Regions from separate parts of the Rhodococcus opacus B4 genome, predicted to be linked through region 1. Evidence: riboswitches for the same ligand, from Rfam matches in the RefSeq annotation. Region 1 holds a riboswitch; each other region holds the start of a gene.

What was found. A riboswitch is a leader RNA that binds a small molecule or an ion and turns the genes downstream of it on or off. The one in region 1 is predicted to bind thiamine pyrophosphate.
Region 2: linked by a shared signal. The riboswitch ahead of ROP_RS06445 (TenA family protein) and the one ahead of thiO (glycine oxidase ThiO) in region 1 are both predicted to bind thiamine pyrophosphate.
Region 3: linked by a shared signal. The riboswitch ahead of ROP_RS24710 (3-oxoacyl-ACP reductase) and the one ahead of thiO (glycine oxidase ThiO) in region 1 are both predicted to bind thiamine pyrophosphate.

What each region holds. Positions count from the first base shown of each region.
Region 1 is NC_012522.1:2,015,301-2,022,546, forward strand. It holds gene ROP_RS09450 (M20/M25/M40 family metallo-hydrolase) at 1-719, opposite strand, end outside; gene ROP_RS09455 (ABC transporter permease) at 865-1,659, opposite strand; gene ROP_RS09460 (ABC transporter ATP-binding protein) at 1,659-2,600, opposite strand; gene ROP_RS09465 (thiazole synthase) at 2,714-3,481, opposite strand; gene thiS (sulfur carrier protein ThiS) at 3,474-3,698, opposite strand; gene thiO (glycine oxidase ThiO) at 3,701-4,768, opposite strand; TPP riboswitch at 4,765-4,879, opposite strand; gene thiE (thiamine phosphate synthase) at 4,904-5,602, shown strand; gene ROP_RS09485 (NUDIX hydrolase) at 5,603-6,361, opposite strand; gene ROP_RS09490 (hypothetical protein) at 6,485-7,246, shown strand, end outside.
Region 2 is NC_012522.1:1,370,395-1,377,640, forward strand. It holds gene ROP_RS06425 (DUF3558 domain-containing protein) at 1-256, shown strand, start outside; gene ROP_RS06430 (MFS transporter) at 341-1,582, shown strand; gene ROP_RS06435 (carboxylesterase/lipase family protein) at 1,575-3,128, opposite strand; gene ROP_RS06440 (NUDIX hydrolase) at 3,241-3,918, shown strand; TPP riboswitch at 3,977-4,072, shown strand; gene ROP_RS06445 (TenA family protein) at 4,066-4,788, shown strand; gene ROP_RS06450 (ABC transporter substrate-binding protein) at 4,773-5,813, shown strand; gene ROP_RS06455 (ABC transporter permease) at 5,791-6,612, shown strand; gene ROP_RS06460 (ABC transporter ATP-binding protein) at 6,605-7,246, shown strand, end outside.
Region 3 is NC_012522.1:5,369,294-5,376,539, reverse strand. It holds gene ROP_RS24720 (CitMHS family transporter) at 1-908, opposite strand, end outside; gene ROP_RS24715 (LLM class flavin-dependent oxidoreductase) at 1,030-2,325, opposite strand; gene ROP_RS24710 (3-oxoacyl-ACP reductase) at 2,327-3,091, opposite strand; TPP riboswitch at 3,141-3,245, opposite strand; gene ROP_RS24705 (MarR family winged helix-turn-helix transcriptional regulator) at 3,319-3,771, shown strand; gene ROP_RS24700 (organic hydroperoxide resistance protein) at 3,774-4,196, shown strand; gene ROP_RS24695 (oxidoreductase) at 4,218-5,096, opposite strand; gene ROP_RS24690 (CocE/NonD family hydrolase) at 5,137-7,125, opposite strand.

The sequences.
Region 1 (7,246 bases):
TTGCGCGCGGTGCTCGACTCGGTGGTGGTGTCGAGTGTGAGGGTGACGTCGCCCCCCGCCTGCTCGAGCGCGGCGCCGTCCGCCTTGCTCACCCCGCCGGTGGGGACCTTGCCCGCGTCCGGGTCGCCGAGGGTGCCGCCGCTCATCGGCCCGTCCTCGTTGTTGACGACGATCACCCCTGCGGCCCCGCGCTCGGACGCCACCTGCTGCTTGGCCGCGAACGGGCACACCCCGCGGTTCACGAGGACGATCGCACCCGTCACGTCGAGGCCGTCGTAATCGGTGACCTCGCATCCCGGACTGTCGTCCTTGGGGGCGGGCACCAGGCGGGCGGTGAGCCCCTGCGGACCGGTGGACGGCGAATACGACAGCGCACGGACGTCGAAGTCCCGGTCGCCGGACCGCAGCGCCTCCGTGCGCACGTCGAACTTGTGGAACTCGAATTCCGGGGTCTGGACGTCGAAGCCCTTGTCTTCCAATATCTGTGCGACGTAGTCGACGCTCGCGTCGTAGCCGGCCGTTCCGGCCGCGCGGTTGCCGTCGTTGCTCTCGGCGATGGTCTGCAGTTGCTCGAGGTGCCCCACCACACCACTCTCGGTGACCGAGGCCGCGAGAGCGCTCGCATCGACCGGCGGCGAATCGGGTTCGCTCGTCGACGAGCACCCGGCCAGGACCATCGCACCGGCCACTCCGACTGTGAAAACTCCCCGTAGTCGCATGTCGGGAGCCTAACGCAGAAGCACCTGTGGGCCGGCGCGAATGGATTTCGCACCGGCCCACAGGCTCCCGCCCCACCGTCGCCCTCAGCCAGGCCTCCCGACGATCACCTGGCGGAGGAGCAGGGCGAGAACACTGTATCGGGTGTCAGGCATCGCGCTTGTTGACGACCACCAGTCCGGCCCCGAAGATCACGAAGACGAACACCGCGAAGTACACGAGGCTGCCCCACGGGCCCCAGTGGAATTCGACCCCTTGCGGCGCCCCCAGGAAGTTGTTGGCGTTGAGGAACGGCAGGAACGGCATGATCTTCTGGCCGAACGAGCCGAACAGGTTGAACAGGCTCTCGATCAGCAGCGGCCACAGCAGCAGCAGGGCGATCGCGCCCGCCGACTGGCGCAGCAGGGTGCCGACTCCGACGGCGAGAACCACGCACAGGAACGCGTAGATCGGGACGCCGTAGATCGACCGCCATGCGTCCGCACCGGTCAGTGTGAGGGCCGCTCCCGCCTCGTCGCCCGCCGTCGCCTTCGCGATGGCGTACGCACCGAACGTGAGGACGAACGTCAGCACGGCGCCGAACGCGCCGATCAGGCCTGCCTTCGCGATCAGGACGGACGCCCGGTTCGGGATCGCCTGGAACGTGGTGCGGATGACGCCGAACCGGTATTCGCTGGTCACGGCGAGCGCGGCGAGGATCATCAGCACCAGCACGCCGAAACCGGACACACCGCCCACGGCGTCCGCCATCTGCGGCAGGAACGGATCGAAATCCGGTTGCTTACCGTCCGCGATCTGGTTGTTGAAGGAGTTGATGCTGGCCTTCGCGCTCAGCCCGATGACCGCGGCGAGGCCGAGTCCCAGCACGATGATGATGACCGTGCACCACCACGGCGACCTCGTCGACGTGATCTTGATCCGTTCGGCGTTGAGAACAGCCATTACAGTGCACCCCTCATCACATCTTCGACGCCCTCTGCGTGGTACTGCACGTCGTCTCCGGTCAACTTCATGAAGGCGTCCTCCAGCGATCCGCGCTGAGATGCCAACTCGTGCAGGACGATGCCCTGCGAACCGGCGATCCCGCCGACGACGTCCGTCGACGAATCCACCACGACGAGCGCTTGCTGCCCTTCGGATCCGTCCTCGCGCACGGTGAGTCCGTTGGACGTGAGCGCGCTGCGCAGCGCGTCCAGCTGTGGGCTCCGCACGCGCACCGTCGATTCCGAGGACTTGCTGACGAACTCGGACACGGTGGTGTCGGCGATCAGCCGGCCGCGGCCGATGACCACCAGATGTTCTGCGGTGAGCGCCATCTCGGACAGCAGGTGGCTCGACACCAGCACGGTGCGGCCCTCGGCAGCGAGGCGCTGCATGAACTTCCGGATCCAGACGATGCCCTCCGGGTCGAGCCCGTTCACCGGCTCGTCGAACAGCAGCACCTTCGGGTCGCCGAGCAGCGTGGCGGCCAGGCCGAGGCGCTGGGACATGCCGAGCGAGAAACCGCCGGCCTTCTTCCCCGCCACCTCGGTGAGCCCGACGAGATGCAACACCTCGTCGACCCGGCTCTTCGGCAGCGAGTTGGACGCCGCCATCCACTGCAGATGGGCGCGGGCCGAGCGGTTGGGGTGCACCCACTTCGCGTCGAGCAGGGCCCCCACCGTCCGCAGCGGCTGCACCAGGTCGCTGTACGGCTTGCCGTCGATCAGCGCGCTGCCCGCCGTGGGGCGGTCCAGCCCGAGGATCATGCGCATCGTCGTCGATTTGCCTGCACCGTTCGGGCCGAGGAAGCCGGTGACCATACCCGGCTTCACGTTGAACGTCAGGTTGTCCACCGCCTTCGTCGCACCGAAGGTCTTTGTCAGTCCCCTCACTTCAATCATGATGAGAAGGATGCCGGAACCTGCGGCCGGCGCGCATCGGCCGCAGGTCTACTCCCGACTCGTCCCCTGGTACCGGTCGGACCCCGAACCGGACCCCGACGCGACCCCGAGATCTACGACGACGCCTGCGCCCAGAACCGCTTGGGGATGCGGCCCGCGTGCCGGGCCTCGTACCCCGCCACCACGGCGCCGCGCATCGCCGACGCCATGAGCGCCGGATCCTTCGCCCTGGTCACGGCCGTGGCCAGCAGCACGGCGTCGCAGCCGAGTTCCATCGCGAGCGTCGCGTCGCTGGCGGTCCCGATGCCGGCGTCGAGGATGACCGGTACCCCGGCACCTTCCACGATCATCTCGATGTTGTGCGGGTTCGCGATGCCGAGCCCGGTGCCGATCGGCGAACCCAGCGGCATGACGGCCACGCAGCCGACGTCCTCGAGTCTGCGGGCCAGCACCGGGTCGTCGGTGGTGTAGGGCAGGACGACGAATCCGTCGTCGACCAGTTGCTCGGCGGCGCTGACCAACTCGATGGCGTCGGGCATGAGGGTGCGTTCGTCGGCGATGACCTCGAGCTTCACCCAGTCGGTTTCGAGCGCCTCCCTGGCGAGTTGCGCCGTCAGCACCGCCTCGGCCGCACCGCGACAGCCCGCGGTGTTGGGCAGCGGCGCGATGTCGAGCCGGCGCAACAGGTCCAGCACCCCGGTGCCGCCGGCGGCGTCGACGCGGCGCATCGCGACCGTCGTCAGCTCGGTGCCGGACGCGACGAGCGCCTCTTCGAGCACCGTCAGGTTGGCGGCGCCGCCGGTGCCCATGATCAACCGTGAACCGAACGTGCGGCCCGCGATCGTGAGGCCCTTCTGCACGCCGGAAGTCGCGTCAGCCACCCTGCACCGCCGTGAGGATCTCGATCTCCCAGCCCCGGACCACGAGCTCGTCCCACCGGGCGCGGGGGAACACGGCGCCGTTCACGGCCACCGCGATGCCCTTGGTCGGCAGGTTCAGCGCCTCCAGCAGCCCGGTGACGGTCAGCGGTTCCGTGAACTCGTGATCCTCGCCGTTGACGCTGATGCCGATCGGCACCACTACTTGCTGCTCACTCATCTCTACCTCGCTACTTTCTCGAAACGTCCGGGGTCGGCGGCTTTCGCCTCGACCAGTGCCGAGCCCTCCAACAATGCCACCGTCGCGTCGGCGGTCACCGGGGTGAGCAGGATGCCGTTGCGGCCGTGTCCCGTCGCGACCACGACCCGATCGGACACCCGGCCGATCAGCGGCAGGTTGTCCGGGGTCATCGGACGCAGACCCGCCGCGGTCTCGCGCAGTTCGTACTCGCCGATGGCGGGCATCAGCGCCTCGGCATCCGCGATCAGGTCCCGCACACCGGCCACCGTGACCTGTGTGTCGTTGCCCGATTCGTACTGGGTGGCGCCGACGACGATGCCGTCGGCACGCGGCACCAGGTAGGCGGGCCTGCCGTGGACGCTGCCGCGGATGGTCCGGCCCGGCGCGGGAGTCACCCCGGGACGGGCCCGCAACCGCAGGATCTCGCCCTTCACCGGCCGCACCGGAAGTCCCGCCCACAGGGCCGGTGACGCGATGCCCGCGGTGACGACGATCTGGTCGGTGCCGAGCCCGTCGAGACTGCGCACGGCCTCACCGATCAGCTCCACCCCGGCGTCGACGGCGCACCGCTGCAACGCCTGCAGCAGCAGCCGGTTGTCGACGGCCAGTTCGTCGACGGCCAACAGTCCCAACCGGACTCCGCGACCCAGCATCGGCTCGAGGGCACGGACTTCGGCACGGTTGAGGATCTGCAGATCCCGCCCCTGCGCACCCACCCATTCGGCGATGGTCCGCAGGTCCTCGGCGTCGGCTCCGTCCAGTGCGACGGTGAGCGAACTCTCCGACGTGAACAGGTCGACGCCGGCTCCGGCCTCCAGTTCCTTCCCGAATTCGGGCCACCGGTCGAGCGACGCGCTCCCCAGTTCGAGGACGCTCTCCTCACCGGGCCAGCCCTCCGACAGCGGGGCGAGCATGCCGCCCGCCACCCAGGACGCTCCCGAACCGATCGACGGGTCATACAGCTTCACCGACCAGCCGTTACGGGCTGCGCGCCACGCAATGGACAGGCCGATCACTCCGCCTCCGACGACGGATACCGATCTCGCCATTGAACTCCACCTCACTTCCTGCGCCGGCATGATCCGGGTCAGGTATGACGGTCGGGCTCGGCGTGAGCCCCTCTCAGCCCCACGTTCCCCGGGACTCCCGTGTTGCACTTTCACCGTAGAGGCTACCGTCATGCCGTGACCACCTCGCATCACAGCAACCTCACGGACCGTCGGCGCCGCCTCGGAACAGCACGTTTGTATCTGTGCACCGATGCTCGGCGGGAGAAGGGCGACCTGGCGCAGTTCGCCGAGGCCGCACTGTCCGGCGGCGTCGACATCATCCAACTCCGCGACAAGGGCTCGGCCGGTGAGAAGAAATTCGGCACCATGGACGCCAGGGACGAACTGGCCGCGCTGTCGGTGCTCGCGGCCGCGGCCAGGCGGCACGGGGCGCTGCTCGCCGTCAACGACCGGGCCGACATGGCGCTCGCGGCCGGGGCCGACGTCCTGCACCTCGGCCAGGGCGACCTGCCCGTCCCGTACGCGCGGACCGTGGTGGGTTCGGAGGTACTGATCGGCCGGTCCACCCACAGCCGCGCGCAGGCCAGCCTCGCGGCGATCGAGGACGGCGTCGACTACTTCTGCACCGGACCGGTGTGGGAGACGCCCACCAAGCCCGGACGGACCGCGTCGGGCATCGACCTGGTGCGCTCGACCGCCGACTCCGAGCCGAACCGCCCGTGGTTCGCGATCGGCGGCATCGACGAGTCCCGGGTTCCGGAGATCCTCGCCGCAGGTGCCGACCGCATCGTCGTCGTGCGGGCCATCACCGAGGCCCGCGACCCGCAGGCCGCCGCGCGCTCACTGTCGGCCCTGCTGCAGAAGAACGCGTAGCTACGCCTGCTCGAGCCAGTCGCGCACCGTGGCGGGCGGCAGGACCACGACAGTGGCGGGCAACTGTTCGATCAGGGCGGGGTCGGTGGTGACGACCGCGGTCACGGTGCCCAGCGTGGTGCCGTGACCTGCCGGTTCGGCGAGGCGACCGACCGTGTCCAGCGCCTCGAGCACCTCGATGCGCGGCAGCCACCCGTAGGTGCCGTCCGGCAGGTGCACCGTGCGGGGCAGCGCCCGCGACAGCTGCGCCGGCGCGCCGCTCTCACCCAGCACGTCGTGCCGGTCGAGCAGCAGTCGCACCTCGGTGGTGCGCAGCCCCGGCCACCCCGCTTCGAATCCGGGGTGCAGCGGCAGCCCGGCGACATCGGTTTCCCGCACCCAGCGCAGTTCGGTGCTCTCACCGTTCGCGACGGTGGGCAGCGGGCGCTCGGCGTCGGCGATCACCGTGGTGTAACTCCAGCCGCTCGCGGCCTCCATGGTGACGACCTCGGAGCGGACCCGGATGGCCGCGCTCTCGATGCCGGCTTCCTCGTGCGCCTCGCGTACCGCGGCGTGGGTCGTGGTCTCGTGGCTGTCCCGGGCACCGCCGGGCAGCGCCCACGTCCCGCCCTGGTGGCTCCAGGCCGCACGGTGCTGGAGCAGCACGGCCGGCGTCTCGTCCGGGAGCGGCGCACGCAGCAACAACCCGGCTGCACCGTGCTTGCCCCAATGACGACTGCCGTCCGGCCCGGTCGCCCAGCCGTCACCGTCACCACGCATCGACTACCCCTGTCCGACCTGATGGGTCTCCCTGCAGTTCCCTCACACTAACGGTTTCTGCCGGAAGTGCCCGATATCCCCAGTCACCGACTCCTGCTTATATGCTCCCCACAAGGTGCGGCCGTGACACGGGAGGGGTGCGACGTGGTTCTGCGTGAAGCGCCGTCGATCGAACCCCACAGCAGCCGCGCCCTGTCTGCGGTCGCGGACGAGGATGTCGCCCCCGCCGTCGCACGTCGTAAGGAATTTCGCGCGTTTCTGGGGTCGACACCCGCCAAGCTCACCGCCCTCGGCGCGCTCCTGGTGCTGCTCACCCTGACCGCCGGATTCGTGGCCGCATCGACCGTGAACAGCAGGGAAGCCACCCTCGACAGCGTCCTCGCCGAGACCGAACCGCTGTCGTTCTCGGCGCAGAACCTCTACAGCGCGCTGTCGGTGGCCGACGCCGCGGCCACGACGGCGTTCATCTCCGGCGGTCTCGAACCCCCCGAACTCCGGGACACGTACGCGCAGGCGATCGGCACCGCCTCCGCCGACCTCGTGTACGCGTCCGGCGGGCTCGCCCCCAGCGACGTCGACAGCAGGCGCCTGCTCGCAGCCATCTCCACCGACCTCACCGTCTACTCCGGTCTCGTCGAGACCGCGCGGGCCAACAACCGGACCGGTCACCCGGTGGGCGCGGCCTACCTCAGCGAGGCGTCCACGCTGATGCAGACGAGCATGCTGCCGATGGCCCAGGAATTGCACGCCCGGCAGGAAGCCGACGTCGCGGACATCCAGCGGGACTACTCCCGTCCGCCCTGGACGGCGCTGGTCCTGGTCCTCGTCGCGCTCATTGCGCTGCTCGTCGCGCAGGTCGTCCTCGCGAGGCTCAGCAGGCGCACG
Region 2 (7,246 bases), 640 kb from region 1:
GTTCGGCTGGTTCGAGAACAACTCGTTGCAGCGGGAGCGGGCGGTGGCGGACCAACTGGGCTATCAGGTGGAGACCACGTCGATCGCGGGCACGTCGGCGTTCGGCGCCCGGCGGCCGGGTGATGCGGCGACGTGCGGGATCACCGCCGCCTACTCCGGTGTCATCACGTGGTGGGTGCAGCAGCGGTCGGGGACGGGCGACCCGTGCGACGGCGCGCGCACGCTCGCCGAGTTGACCCTGCAGCGCAACCAGTAGCGGCCGAAAATTCGCTCGCGGTGGCCGCGACCTCGCTGTTAGCGTCGAGGGACCACCCACCGAGCCGACCAGAGGACCCTTGCCGTGACCGCCACCGAGACGGCTGTGACTCGTCGGTTGGGGCCCCTGATCCTCCTGAACGTCGCGACCCTGTTCTCCTCCACGGGCAACGGCATCGTCATCGTCGTGTTGCCGTGGCTGGTGCTCGAGCAGACCGGTCGCGCGTCGGACGCCGCGATCGTCGCGGGCGCGGCCACCCTCCCGCTGCTGCTGTCGAGCCTGTTCGCGGGCACGTTCGTCGACCTGTTCGGCCGACGCCGCACGTCCCTGATCTCCGACTGCCTGTCCGCCCTGTCCGTGGCGGCCATCCCGGTGATCGCGAACACGACGGGGCTGACCGTCACGGTGATCGCCGTCCTCGCCGCGATCGGCGCCGCGTTCGACCCGGCCGGAATCGCGGCCAGGGAGTCGATGCTGCCCGCCGCCACGAAGTCCGCGGGGTGGTCACTCGACCGGATGAACAGCCTCTACGAGGCCAACTACAACGTGGCGTATCTCGTCGGGCCGGGCATCGGCGGCGTCCTCATCGCCACCGTGGGTGCGGTGAACACGTTGTGGGTCGCCGCCGCCGGGTTCGTGCTGTCCGTCGCGACGATCGCGTTCCTGCGCCTCGAGAACGCCGGCAGGCCGGACACCGCCACCCGTCCGACGTCCATCTGGCACGGCACGCTCGAGGGATTGAAGTTCGTGTGGCACAACCGGCTCCTGCGCACGATCGCCCTCGTGGACATGGCGGTCGTCGCGCTGTACATGCCGGTCGAGTCGGTGGTGTTCCCGGTGTACTTCACCGAACTCGACAAACCTGCGCAACTGGGCTCGGTCCTGATGGCGCTCAGCATCGGCGGTGTGGTGGGCGCCCTCGCGTACGGACCACTCGCACCGTTCGTGTCGCGCCGGATGCTGATGGTGGTGGCGGTGACGGTGCTGGGCGCGGCGATGGTCGCGATGGCGTTCCTGCCGCCGCTGTGGGCGATCCTGGCGCTGGCCCTCCTGCAGGGTCTGGTGTTCGGTCCGGTCGGCCCGATCGCCAACTACGCCATGCAGACTCGCAGTCCGGAGCACATGCGCGGCCGGGTCACCGGGGTCATGACGTCCACCGCGTATGCGGCGGGCCCGCTGGGCTACCTGCTGGCCGGTCCCATCCTCGACACGTGGGGAATCCAGCCGGCGTTCTTCGTGCTCGCGATCCCGGTCCTGATCATCGGGCTGGCGTGCTTCGGGCTGCCCGTGCTGAAGGAACTGGACGAAAAGGTGCCGGTCAGTTGAAGCCCATGACGTCGTTGCCCCAGGCGACCCGCATCTCGTGGTCCGGGTCCTTGACAAGGGTGTCCGCGCCGTCGATCAGCAACGTGGAGCGGTCCTCCTCGTCGTAGGGAGCCCAGTGCTTGGACCCGTCCAGGGCGGCGGGGACACCGTGCCGCGCGAACGCCAGCCACCGGCGCTGGATCCGGCCCGACACCTCGAGTGCCGTCTTCCGGCCGCCGAGCCAGAACGTCGGGTCGATGTTGAGCGTGTCGAAATTGCCGAAGACGTACGGGAGTTCGGTGGCGTGCCCGGCGCCGATGCGTGCGGCCTTGAGCATCGGCGTGGCCTGGTCGAACCGGTACATCCACGTCGGCGAGTGCCTGCTGTGGGCGTCGGCCACCCACAGGGCGGGCATCCGGAACGCGGCGTCGCGGGACATCGCGAGTGCGCCCTTCGGTTTCCCGCGGTCCGGGTACGCCGACAGGATGTCGGCGAGGCGGGCCGCGGGCAGTTCCGGGTGATCGGTCGCGATCGCCCGCAGCATCTCCTGTACCGAATCCGAAGTTACCGGCAGCAGAGGCGATTTCATGAATTTGAAGATCGACGACTCGTCCTTGTTGGAACCGATGATGAGGGGGATGCGGTGGGAGTAGCCCTTCTGGAACGCGGCCACCGGGTAGCGGGGCAGGAAGTCGCGGTCCACCACGGGCGCCATGGCGAGTGTGCCCGGGATCTTGGTCGGCACCTCGTTGACGAGCGTGTCGCTGGCCTCGATCACCGTGCGGTACGGCAGGTGCGCAAGCGTGTCGATCCGCCCGGGTTCCACCTCGAGGATGTCGAGGAACTGCTTCGCGACGGTGGCCGCCCGCTCGCTGCCGTACACCGACGTGGCGGGCGGGCTCTGGGCGATCGCCCGGTGGAACAACCCGTCCGCGCTCGGAACGGTCATCAGCGTGGTGATCGACCCGGCCCCCGACGACTCCCCGAACACCGTCACCTCGTCCGGGTCACCGCCGAACGACTCGATGTTCTCGCGCACCCATTCGAGGGCCGCGACCTGGTCACGCAAACCGCAGTTGGTCTCGAACACCCGCTCCGGCGTCGAGAACGACGACAGGTCGAGGAACCCGAGCGCCCCCACCCGGTAGTTGAACGAGACGAGCACGACGTCCCCGAGAGTGGACAGGATCCGCCCGTTGTAGATGCCCTGGGCTGCGGTTCCCAGGCAGTAGGCGCCGCCGTGGATCCACACCATGACCGGCCGCAGGGTGCCGTCGGGCCGGGGGGCCCACACGTTGACCGACAAGCAGTCCTCGTCCATCTCGAGTCCGGCGTCGATCGGGACGGCGGTGCCGTGACCCTGCGGGGCCATCGGGCCGAAGTCGACGCAGTCGCGGACGCCGTCCCACGGTGCGGGCGGGACCGGCGCCCGGAACCGCAGATCGCCGACGGGGGCGGCGGCGAACGGGATGCCCTTCCACGCGTAGACGTCGCCTTCGGGGTAGCCGCGCACGTCGCCGTCCCGGGCGCGGACGACGAGTGTGTCGCCTGACTTCTCGACATCCACGGCCGAATCTCCTCACGCAGCGCGTACGGGAATCTCTCGCCAAACTACCAACGATGCGCAGGCAGGACCGTTCGAACGCGGGATAGATCAACCGTGCGCTAACATCTCCTCCGTGGCCGCATCGACCGATCCCGAGGGCAAGAGCCTCCTCGACTACCCGCGGCCGTCCGTGGCGGTGGACGTCGCCGTCCTCACCGTCGACGGTTCCGATCTGAAAGTGCTTGTGGTTCCGCACCGTTCGGGCCGGCTCGCGCTTCCGGGCACCTTCCTCCACGAAGGCGAGCGGCTGCGGGACGCCGCCGAGCGGTGCCTGCGGATCAAGGCGGGCCTGGCGGGCGCCGAGTTCCACCAGCTGGCGATGTTCGACGACCCTGCCCGCGACGACCGCGGGTGGGTGCTGTCGATGACGCACGGCGCGGCGCTGCCGCGCACGGCGCTCCCCCGCGACGCCGTGCTGATCCCCGTCGACGGCGACCGGGTGACGCAGGACCTCGCGTTCGACCACGCGGACGTCGTCACCCTCGCCGTCGCCGACCTGCGCGAGCGGTACGCGCGGTCCGTCGACCCGTCGGGTCTGGCCGGCGACAGCTTCACGGTGCTCGAACTCCGCCGGGTCTACGAGGTGGTGTTCGGCCGCCCCCTCCCGAAGGACTCGTTCCGCCGGCACCTGATGCCCGCCCTCGAGCACACCGGCGACATGGCCGTCGTCGGGACCGGCCGGCCGGCCGAGATCTACCGGCGTGGCACCGCAGCCCTCCCGCCGGGTGCGGCCGCGTTCCTCGCCGGCTGAGCGCGTCCACCCACCCGGGGCCTTTCCGTCCACCGCACGGCCGGTGCTAGGGTCGGCTTGTTCTGACACGGGGTGCTCCGCACGGGCGGGGCTGAGAACACACCCGGGAACCTGCTCAGGTAATGCTGACGAAGGGATGTCAACGTTGTGAATAGCTCTGTCCAAGGTGCTGCGGGCGCAGGCCAGCACGCCCGATTCACGGACCACTTGTGGGACCGGACCAAGGTGCTGCGTGAGGCGATCGACGAACTCGAGTTCCTGCGCCGCCTCGGCGACGGGACGCTGCCGCTGGACGTGTTCCGCACGTACATCGAGCAGGATTTCCTGTACCTGACCGGGTACGCGAAGGCCCTGTCCCTGGTCGCCGCGCACGCCCCGGGTCCCGTCGAGGCCGGCTTCTGGGCCGGTTCGGCGGCCGGGGCCGCCACGGTCGAGGCGACGCTGCACCAGAATCTGCTGACCAGCGGACGACTTCCGGAGTCGGGCGTCGAGCCGCAGCATTCGCAGGCCTGCCTCGGGTACATCTCCTACCTGACGGCGGTCGCCGCCACCGAGCCGTACGCGGTGTCCGCCGCCGCGGTGCTGCCGTGCTTCTGGATCTACGCGGACGTGGGACGCCGGCTCGCGGCGAGCGCCCGGGAGGTGCTGTCCGCCGACCCGTCGCACCCGTACGCACAGTGGGTCACCACGTACGACGCGGAGGAGTTCCACGCCGCCGTCGCGACGGCCCGCGAACTCGTGGACGCCGCCGCGGAGGCCGCGTCCGATGCCCAGCGCGAGGCGATGGTGGAGGCGTTCACGATCGCCAGCCGCTACGAACTCATGTTCTGGGACACCGCACTCAACAAGCAGGAATGGCCCGCGTCGTGACACTTTTCTCCCGTACCAGGCGCGCTGCCACCGCAGCCGTCATCGTCGTCTCCGCCCTGTCGGTGCTCACCGGCTGCGCCGGCGACTCGCAGTCCGACGACACCATCCGGTTCGCGCTCGACTGGACGCCGAACACCAACCACACCGGTCTGTTCGTCGCCCAGCAGGAGGGCTGGTTCGAAGACGCCGGACTGGACGTGCAGGTGCTGCCGTACAACGACACCTCGCCCGACACCCTCGTCGACGCCGGTAACGCCGAGTTCGGCGTGAGCTTCCAGAGTTCCGCGACGTTCTCGAAGGCCGCGGGCGCCCAGACCACGTCGGTCATGGCCCCGCTGCAGCACTGGGCGACGGGCATCGCGGTGAAGGCGGATCGCGCCGACATCACCCGCCCCCGGGATCTCGACGGCAAGATCTACGCCGGTTTCGCGGACCCGGACGGCGAGGAGACGCTGAAGCAGATCATCCGGAACGACGGCGGCAAGGGCGAATTCACCACCGTCACGCTCGGCACGTCGGCCTACGAGGCCGTGTACTCCGGCACCGCCGACTTCACCGTGTCGTTCTTCGGCTGGGAGGGCATCGAGGCCGAGCACCGGGGCACCCCGATGCGCTACTTCCACTACACCGACTTCGGATTCCCGGACGCGTACGCGCTCGTCATCGAGGGCAACGAGCAGTGGATGGCCGACCACCCCGAGCAGGCCCGCAAGTTCGTCCAGGCCCTGCAGCGCGGCTACCAGTTCGCTGCCGACCGGCCGGACGAGGCCGCGCAGATGTTGATCGACGCCAATCCCGGCGCCTTCACGGACGAGTCCCTCGTGCGCGAGAGCCAGCAGATGCTGTCCTCCGAGTACATGAAGGACGCTTCCGGAAAGGTCGGGACACAGACGGCCGAGCAGTGGGCGGGGTACTCCGGTTTCCTGTTCCAGCACGGCCTGCTCACCGGCCCCGACGGGGCACCGCTGACCACGGAACCCGACTGGTCGACGTATTTCACCAATGAGTACCTCGCTCAGCCCTGACCCGACCCTCCGGACCCCGGCCCCGGGCACGTCCCCGCTGCTGCGGCGGGTGCTGCCCGCGGTCGTGGTCGTGGCACTGCTCGTCGTCGCGTGGCAGGTGTACGTGACGGTCAGCGGCATCCGGCCGCAGGTGCTGCCGTCGCCGCTGCGGGTGATCCAGCAGGGGTGGCGGGCCCGGGACGCCATCTCCGGTCACGCCTCCGCGACACTGCAGGTGACGCTGATCGGGTTCGCCGTGTCCCTGCTCTGCGCGTGGGCCCTCGCCGTGCTCGTCGACTTCTCGCCGTGGCTGCGCCGCGCGTTCGTCCCGCTGTTCGTCGTGTCGCAGACGCTGCCGATCATCGCGATCGCGCCGCTGATGATCATCTGGTTCGGATTCGGTCTGCTGCCGAAAGTTCTCGTGATCGCCCTCGCCACGTTCTTCCCGATGACGATCGGCCTGATCGAGGGGTTCGCCGCCGCAGACCGGGAGGCGGGCGCGCTGCTGCGCAGCATGGGCGCCTCACGGTGGCAGGAATTCCGCTACGTGCGGCTGCCGTCGGCGATCCCCCGGTTCTTCACCGCCCTGCGGATCGGCATCACCTACGCCGTCGTGGGTGCCGTGTTCGCCGAATACGTCGGGGCCACCTCCGGTCTCGGCATCTACATGGCCACGCAGAAGAACTCCTTCCGCACCGACCTCGTGCTGGCGGCCGTGCTCGTGACCGCCGTGATCAGCGTCAGCCTCTACCTGCTCACGTTCGCGGTCGAACGCGTCGTCGCCCCCTGGATCAAGAACGAAAGGGGCCGGCATGAGTGAGACCGCGCGCGTCGCACTGTCCGGACTGAGCAAGGGATTCGCGGTCCGCGGCGGCATTCGTCCCGTCCTCGACAACGTCTCGTTCACCGTCGAACCGGGCGAGTTCGTGTCGGTGATCGGCCCCAGCGGGTGCGGGAAGAGCACCGCGTTCGCCATGCTCGCCGGACTCGACCGACCCGACACCGGCACCGTCACGATCGGCGGCGAGCCCGTGCGCCCCGCGGGCACTGGCCCCTCGAAATGCGCGTACATGCCGCAGAAGGATCTGCTGTTCCCGTGGCGCAGCGTCCTCGACAACACCACCCTCGGACTCGAGGTGCAGGGCGTGCCCCGGAAACAGGCGCGGGAGAAGGCCCGGGAGTTGTTCTCCGTCTTCGGTCTCGGCGGGTTCGAGGACGCCCGGCCCAGCCAGCTGTCCGGCGGCATGCGACAGCGCGCCGCGATGCTGCGCACCGTCGTCCAGGACCGCCCGGTGCTGCTGCTCGACGAGCCGTTCGGCGCCCTGGATTCGTTGACCCGCACCGAGATGCAGACCTGGTTGCAGGACGTGTGGCAGCGCTACCGGTGGACCGTGCTGATGATCACCCACGACATCCGCGAGGCCGTCTACCTGTCGGACCGGGTGGTCGTGCTG
Region 3 (7,246 bases), 3.4 Mb from region 1:
GATGCGGCCACCATGAACAGCACCGGAATCGGCAGCACGTCCATCACGAGCACGACGAGCAGTGCCACGGTCACGAGCATGTTGAACCACAACAGCTTCGGTCGCAGCGTGGGCCGCTCGGGGTCGAGGCCGTCGACGAAGCCCCGCTCGTCGTCGGAACCGCCGTCGTCCGAACCGGCGTCGCCGGAACCGCCACCCGTGCGGGGTGCGTCACCGTTGCCGCCGGATCCGGTCCCGGCCCGGCGAAGGCTCGCGCCGGCGGAGACGAGGAGGCGCTCGTCGGTGAGTTCGAGTGTGCCGATGCGGCGGCGTTCGCTGTAACCGAGCTGCACGGCGAACAGCAGCACGACGACGAGTCCGACCACCAGCGACGGGATCATCGGGACGAAGACGTCCGACGGCGAGATGCCGAGCGCCGAGGCGGCCCGGACCGTCGGCCCGCCCCACGGGACGATGTTCATCGCGCCGTTCGCCAGGCCTGCGACCACCGTGAGAACGACCGGGCTGACTTTCAGCTTCATGTACAGCGGCAGCAGCGCGGACGTGACGATGATGAACGTCGTGGATCCGTCACCGTCCAGCGACACCACCATCGCGAGCACCGCGGTGCCCACGACGAGCCGCATGGGGTCGTTGCGGACGAGCCGGAGGATCAGTTTCACCAGCGGATCGAACAGGCCGACGTCGATCATGATCCCGAAGAAGATGATCGCGAAGAACAGCAGCGCGGCCGTCGGGGCCAGCGATTTGATCCCGTCGGTGATCATGTCGCCGATGCCGAGGCCTGCCCCGGCCGCGATGCCGAATGCGACCGGGACGGCGATCAGCCCGACCACGGGAGTGGCCCGTTTGGACATGATCAAGAACATGAACACGGCCACCATCAGAAAGCCGAGCGCTACCAGCATTGCCACTCCTCGTCCGAGCTTTGCGTCGCGATGTGATCGCGATAACAGCCAGTGTCGGGGGGAGGGACGCTCACAGTCACTGTTGCGTACTTAGAGAAGGTTGTGTTCTTTGTGGTGGCAACTATCGGCGACCCCGGAGATGGTCGCGCAGGGTCGCCGTCTCATACTCCGCGCGGAACAGCCCCCGCTTCTGCAGGACGGGAATGACCTCGTCGACGAAGTCGGCGAGCCCATTCGGGTAGAGCGGGGGCATCAGGTTGAAGCCGTCGGCGCCGCCGCTGCGGAACCACACCTCGATCTCGTCGGCGATCGATTCCGGTGTGCCGATCATGGTGCAGTGCCCGCCGCCTGCCGCCAGCGTGCCCAGCAGCGACCGCACGGTGGGACGGTCCTTCTCGATGATCCGCAGAATCGTGTCGTACCGCCCCTGCGGTCCGGTGAACTCCGACAGCGGCGGCAGCGCGGGGACGGGTGCGTCCAGTTCCCATGCGCTGCAGTCCTGCTGGACGAACATCGACAATTGCGCCAGCGACTGTTCGACCGGAAGGAGCGCGTCGAGTTCCGCCTTCTTCCGGTGCGCCTCCTCGGTGGTCGAGCCCACGTAGGTGACGAGACCGGGCATCACGGTCACCGCGTCGGCGTCGCGGCCCGCAGCGCGGATGCGCCGCTTCACGTCGCCGTAGTAGCTCTGCGCGGCCGTGAGGTCGTAGGCGACGGCATAGATGCCCTCGGCGCACCGGGCGGCCAGGTCGCGGCCCTGATCGGACGCGCCCGCCTGGAACAGCACCGGACGCCCCTGCGGCGAGTGCGGCACGGTCAGCGGACCGTCGACGAGGAAGTGCTTGCCCCGGTGCGCGATCGGATGCACCTTGGCCGGATCCGCGAAGATGCCGTCCCGGTCGAGCACGAGCGCGTCGGGCTCCCACGAATCCCACAGCGCGAGCGCCACGTCGACGAACTCGGCGGCGCGCGAGTAGCGGTCGTCGTGCGGCGGCATCTCCTCGAGACCGTGATTGCGCGCCTCGGCGTCGAACATCGACGTCACCACGTTCCAGCCGACGCGGCCGCCGCTGATGTGGTCGAGCGACGCCAGCATCCGCGCGGCGTGGAACGGGGTGTAGAACGTGGTGGACACGGTCGTCACGAGTCCGACCCGCTCGGTCGCCCGCGCCATCGCCGACAGCGCGGTGAGCGGTTCGAGGAACCACATGCCCCCGGACGCGGGGTCGCGCACCGAGTGCCCGTCGGCGAAGAACACCGCGTCGAGACAACCCCGCTCCGCGGTCTGCGCGAGTTCCTCGTAGTAGGCGATGTCGCCGAGCCGCTCCACCTGTGAGGCGGGGTGCCGCCACGCGGCGCCGTGGTGCCCGCAGCCGTACAGGAATGCGTTGAAATGCAGTTGCCTGCCGTCGCTCATGTCAGTCCTTGACCAGTCCGCCGTCGACGACGAGGTTCTGGCCGGTCACCGAACGCGACCACGGCGACGCGAAGAACAGCACTGCGTCCGCGAACTCGTCCGGGGTGGTGACCCGCTGCAGTGGAGTGCTCGCGGCGATGAGGTCGAACACCTCGTCGGGGGTGGCGGCGCTCGCGTCGGTGGTGCGGAGCAGTCCGCCCGAGACCATGTTGACGGTGATGCCGTCGGGCCCGAGGTCGGCGGCGAGGGTACGGGTCAGCGACAACGCGGCGGCCTTGGCGGCGGTGTAGTCGTGGTACGGGACGACGGGGTTCTGGAACAGGTTGGTGCCGATGTTCACGATGCGGCCGAACCCGAGCGCGCGCATGCCCGGCAACGCGGCCTGCGTGGTGTTCAGGGTCGCCTGCACGCTGCCGCGCAGTTGCGAGTCGAATGCCTCCCACGTGATGACGTCCGCCTTGTCGCGTGCGTCGCCGTTGAAGGAGAAGTCGGCGAGGGCGTTGTTGATCACGGTGGTCACCGGCGATCCGAAGTGCTCTTCCGCGGCGGCGAACAGCGCTGCCACCTGCGCGGCGTCGGTGACGTCGGCTTGTAGCGCGACCGCGCGGTCCGCGCCCAGGGATGCCGCGAGTTCCTCCGCCGCATCCCGGCTGTTGCGGTAGTTCACGACCACCCGCGCGTGCTGCGCCGCGAACGAACGCACGATGGCGGAACCGAGACCCCGGCCACCGCCGGTCACCAGGACGATCTGCTTGTCGAGCTGCATTGCTGTCACCTTCCGTTCGGTCGGCGACGAGACATCGGATGAGCGCATACGGCCGTCTCCGCGACATCCCTTCGCCGGCATTACCCAGTTCAGGTTCGACGGGTGTCTTCTCAGCCGCCCGGATCTTCGCCGGGCAGCACCCCGTGTCACTGGCCAACAGTGTAAGGCCAATCACCGCCAACGCCTTCTAGGTTGTGCACAATCTAGTTGTGTGCAACCATTCAAGGGTGACCGACAACCTCGCCCTCGACCGCCAGGTGTGCTTCGCGCTGTACTCGGCGTCCCGGGCGATGACGGCGAGATACCGGTCGATGCTCGACTCGCTGGGAGTGACCTACCCGCAGTACCTCGTGCTGCTGGTGCTCTGGGAACAGGACGGTCGCGGGGTGCGTGAGATCTGCGAAGCCCTCGATCTCGACACCGGCACCCTGTCCCCACTGCTCAAGCGGCTCGACGCGCTGGGCCTGGTCGAACGCCGGCGCGACTCGGCGGACGAACGCCGGGTCGGAATCCACCTCACCGAGAAGGGCGCGAGCCTCCGCGCCGCCGCGGAGGGCATCCCCACCGAACTCGCCCGCTCGACGGGAATGGCCGTCGACGAACTCGTCGCCCTGCGCGACACCCTGTCGCGACTCACCGAATCGCTCCACAGTTTCGACACCCCTACAGGAGAGAAGTAACCATGAAGATCATTTACACCGCAGAAGCCCTCGCGACCGGGGAAGGCCGCAACGGCCACGCCCGCACGTCGGACGGCCGGCTCGACCTGAACCTCGCCATCCCCACCGAGATGGGCGGGTCCGGCGACGGCACCAACCCCGAGCAGCTGTTCGCCGCCGGATACGCGGCCTGCTTCCACTCCGCACTCCAGCTTGTTGCCCGTCAGGCCGGGGCGAACGTCGCCGACTCGGCCGTCGGCGCCCGCGTCGGGATCGGTTCCACGGACGGCGGCGGATTCGGTCTCGCGGTCACCCTCGAGGTCTCGCTCCCCCACCTGCCGCGCGCGGAGGCGCTCGAACTGACGGAGAAGGCGCACCAGGTGTGCCCGTATTCCAACGCCACCCGCGGCAACATCGACGTCACCCTCGAGGTCACCGAAGACTGAGACACCGGCACGGGCGTCGGGTCACCCGAATTTGTACTCGACGCCCGTCAGGTTCTCCGACAGCGACCACAGCGCCTTCGCGGTCTGCTCGTCCCGCGACTTCTTGTTGGAGCCCACCACCTTCGGGTGGCCACGCTGCTCGAACAGGCCGTCCGGCCCGATGTAACTTCCGCCGATCACGTCGGGGGCGGTGGCCGCGAACAACATCGGCAGCGCCCCCATCTCCGCCGACTGCGCGAAGATCCGGTTGCCGACGGCCATCAGAGTGTCCTGCACCGATTCGGTGTGCGCCTGCAGATTGGTCGACGCGTAGCCGGGGTGCGCGGCCACCGCTTTGACGGAAGACCCGGCTGCGGCCAGCCTGCGCTGCAATTCGTACGTGAACAACAGATTCGCGAGTTTCGACTGGCCGTACGCGCTCCAGCGGTTGTACTTGCGGTGTTCCCAGTTGAGATCGTCGAGATGGATCGTTCCCGCCTGGTGTGCCGCGCTCGACATCGTGGCGACCCGATCGGTGATCTTGCCGAGCAGCAGTCCGGTCAACGCGAAGTGCCCGAGATGATTTGTGCCGATCTGCATTTCGAACCCGTCCGCGGTCTTGCGCTGCGGAACCGCCATCACCCCGGCATTATTCACGAGCACGTCGACGGAATCGACACCGGCGGCGAACTCGCGCACCGACGCGAGGTCGGACAGGTCGAGTCGGCGCACCTCGGCATTGTCACCGATCGACTTTGCGACCACCTCACCCTTGTGGGTGTTGCGGCAGGCCAGCACGACGTGGGCTCCTGCCTTGCCGAGGGCCCGCGCAGCCACCTCCCCCAGACCACTGTTGGCGCCCGTGACGACGAATGTGCGGCCGCGCTGATCGACGATGTCCGAAGCTGTCCACTTGGTCATGCCGTCAACCCTACGGATCCCGGGACGCGGCGTGAACCCGTCACCACGCCTGCGCCCCGACCAGCGGCAGATTGAGGAAACTCGGCCGGTCCGGCGACAGCGCCACGTGCTGCGGCTTCAGCTGACTGTCGGCCAGAATCGGTCCGAGCGGCAGATACCGGGGAATGCTGCCCGCATACACGTCGACGCGCAACCGATGCCCCGGCGCGAGGACCGCGTCGGTGGGCACGAAGTTGATGTCGACCGGCGTCACCTCACCCGGAACCAGCGGCTGACGCGCGGCCACCGTCAGGTAGTGGTGCGGTTGGGTGTAGTCGCCGTTCGACGACCTGGTGCTCTTCGAATCGTCCACCGCCCGCATCGAAGCGGTGAGCGCGCCGTTGGTGAGCGGGGTCGACGTGCCGTCCGGTGCGACGTCGTTCAGCGTCACCGCCCAGAATCCGTCCGGCGCGTCGAGCACGGTTTCGAGGTGCAGGTTGACCGGACCCGACAGTTCCGTCGGCCGCGCGACGGGAGCACTGGTGAATGTCAGGCCCTCCGCCTCGTTGAAGCGGGAGTCCTTGCTGCACACCGATCCGAAGACGACGGCCGCGCCCGCGGTGCCCTGCGTTCCGTCGCGGGAGCAGAGCCCGCGGAGACCGGGCGCGACCGAGAGCCGCGCGCTGTCGCCGGGTTTCGCCGGCACCAGGCTGCCGTCGTGGGCGGCGTGCCCGGCGGTGCCGCTGGAGGCACCCGACAGGTACATCCGCTGATAGTCGACGCCGGCCCGCGGGAACTGGTCGGTGGTGGTCCAGCCGTTGCCCTGCTGGTACAGCGTGACCGGGCCGTACTCGTCGATGCCGTTGTCGATGCCCCTCAGCCACTTGTCGAACCATGCGCGTTCGAGGACGTCGAGTCGCGGCGGCGCGCCCGGCTCGCCGAAGCCCCCACCGAACGAGACGTGGTAGGCGTCGCTCATGATCAGCTGCTTCTCACCGGCGGGCAGCGGAATGTCGTTGTAGACCCGCGGCTCGCTGTTCGCGAAAATGTCGTGCCAGGCGCCGTACAGCATGGTCGGCACGTCGATGTTCCCCGCCTGCGCCTTCCGTTCCTCGTAGAACTGGCCGTCCTGCGCCACCCGAAGGGTGCCCGGGTCGAGGTCGCCGATCTTCGACGCCGTCATCGCCTCGATCAGTGCGGGGAACAGCGTCAGCGGATCCCGCAACCGATCCTGCAGCCACCGCTCGTCGAAATTTCCCTGGGCGAGGGCCTGGACGTCGGGTACGAATTTGAGCCCGTTGACCAGCGACAGCCACAGCGGCATGAAGCCCACCCCCAGACCGCCGCCGGTTCCGACGATGTCGCGGAGCAGGTCGTTGCCCGGCTCGGTCGGGAAGATCGCCTTCAGCGCCGGCGGCCGATGCCCCGCGGCCTGCAGCGAGTTGATGCCCGAATAGGACACCCCCGCCATCCCGACCGTGCCGTCGGACCATCCCTGCCTGCTCATCCAGTCGATGATCTCGACGGAGTCCTGCTGCTCGAGCGGGCCGAGCGCCTGCCATTCCCCCTGCGAGAAGCCGGTGCCGCGCGCATCGACCACCACCTGGGTGTATCCGTTCCGGACGAGGTCGCGGTTGACGCCGAAGACGCGCATGCCGCCGCCGGTGAGTACCTTCGCCACTTCCCCGACGCCGTCGAACGGTGTTCCGGCGAGATCGAAGGAGTTCACCAGGTCGACGACCGTGTGCTCGAGCCCCGGTACCGCGAGCACGGAATCGACGAGGTTGCCGACCAATTTCGTGTACGGCGTGACGTTGAGAACGGACGGCATCCGGGTGTCGATCGGCGTGCCCGACACGTCCGCGGGCCGATAGACGTTGGCCTTCAACACCGTTCCGTCGCTCATGGTGATGGGAACGTCCCAGTCGATCGCGATCACCGGGTACTCGGGCGGGGCATCGACCGCGGCGTTCCACTGCGCGCCCGCCGCTCCTCCCGTCGGATCAGCCGACGCCGTCAGCGCCGGAGCGACAGCGAGACCCACCGCCATCGCAAGAACAACTGCCACCGCACCCGGACGAAACGCCCATCGACGCACGATCACCACGACCCCCGTGAAAATCCTCCGGTGACGCGCCTCAGCGGCCATCAGGGTGGCCCGCGTCACAAAC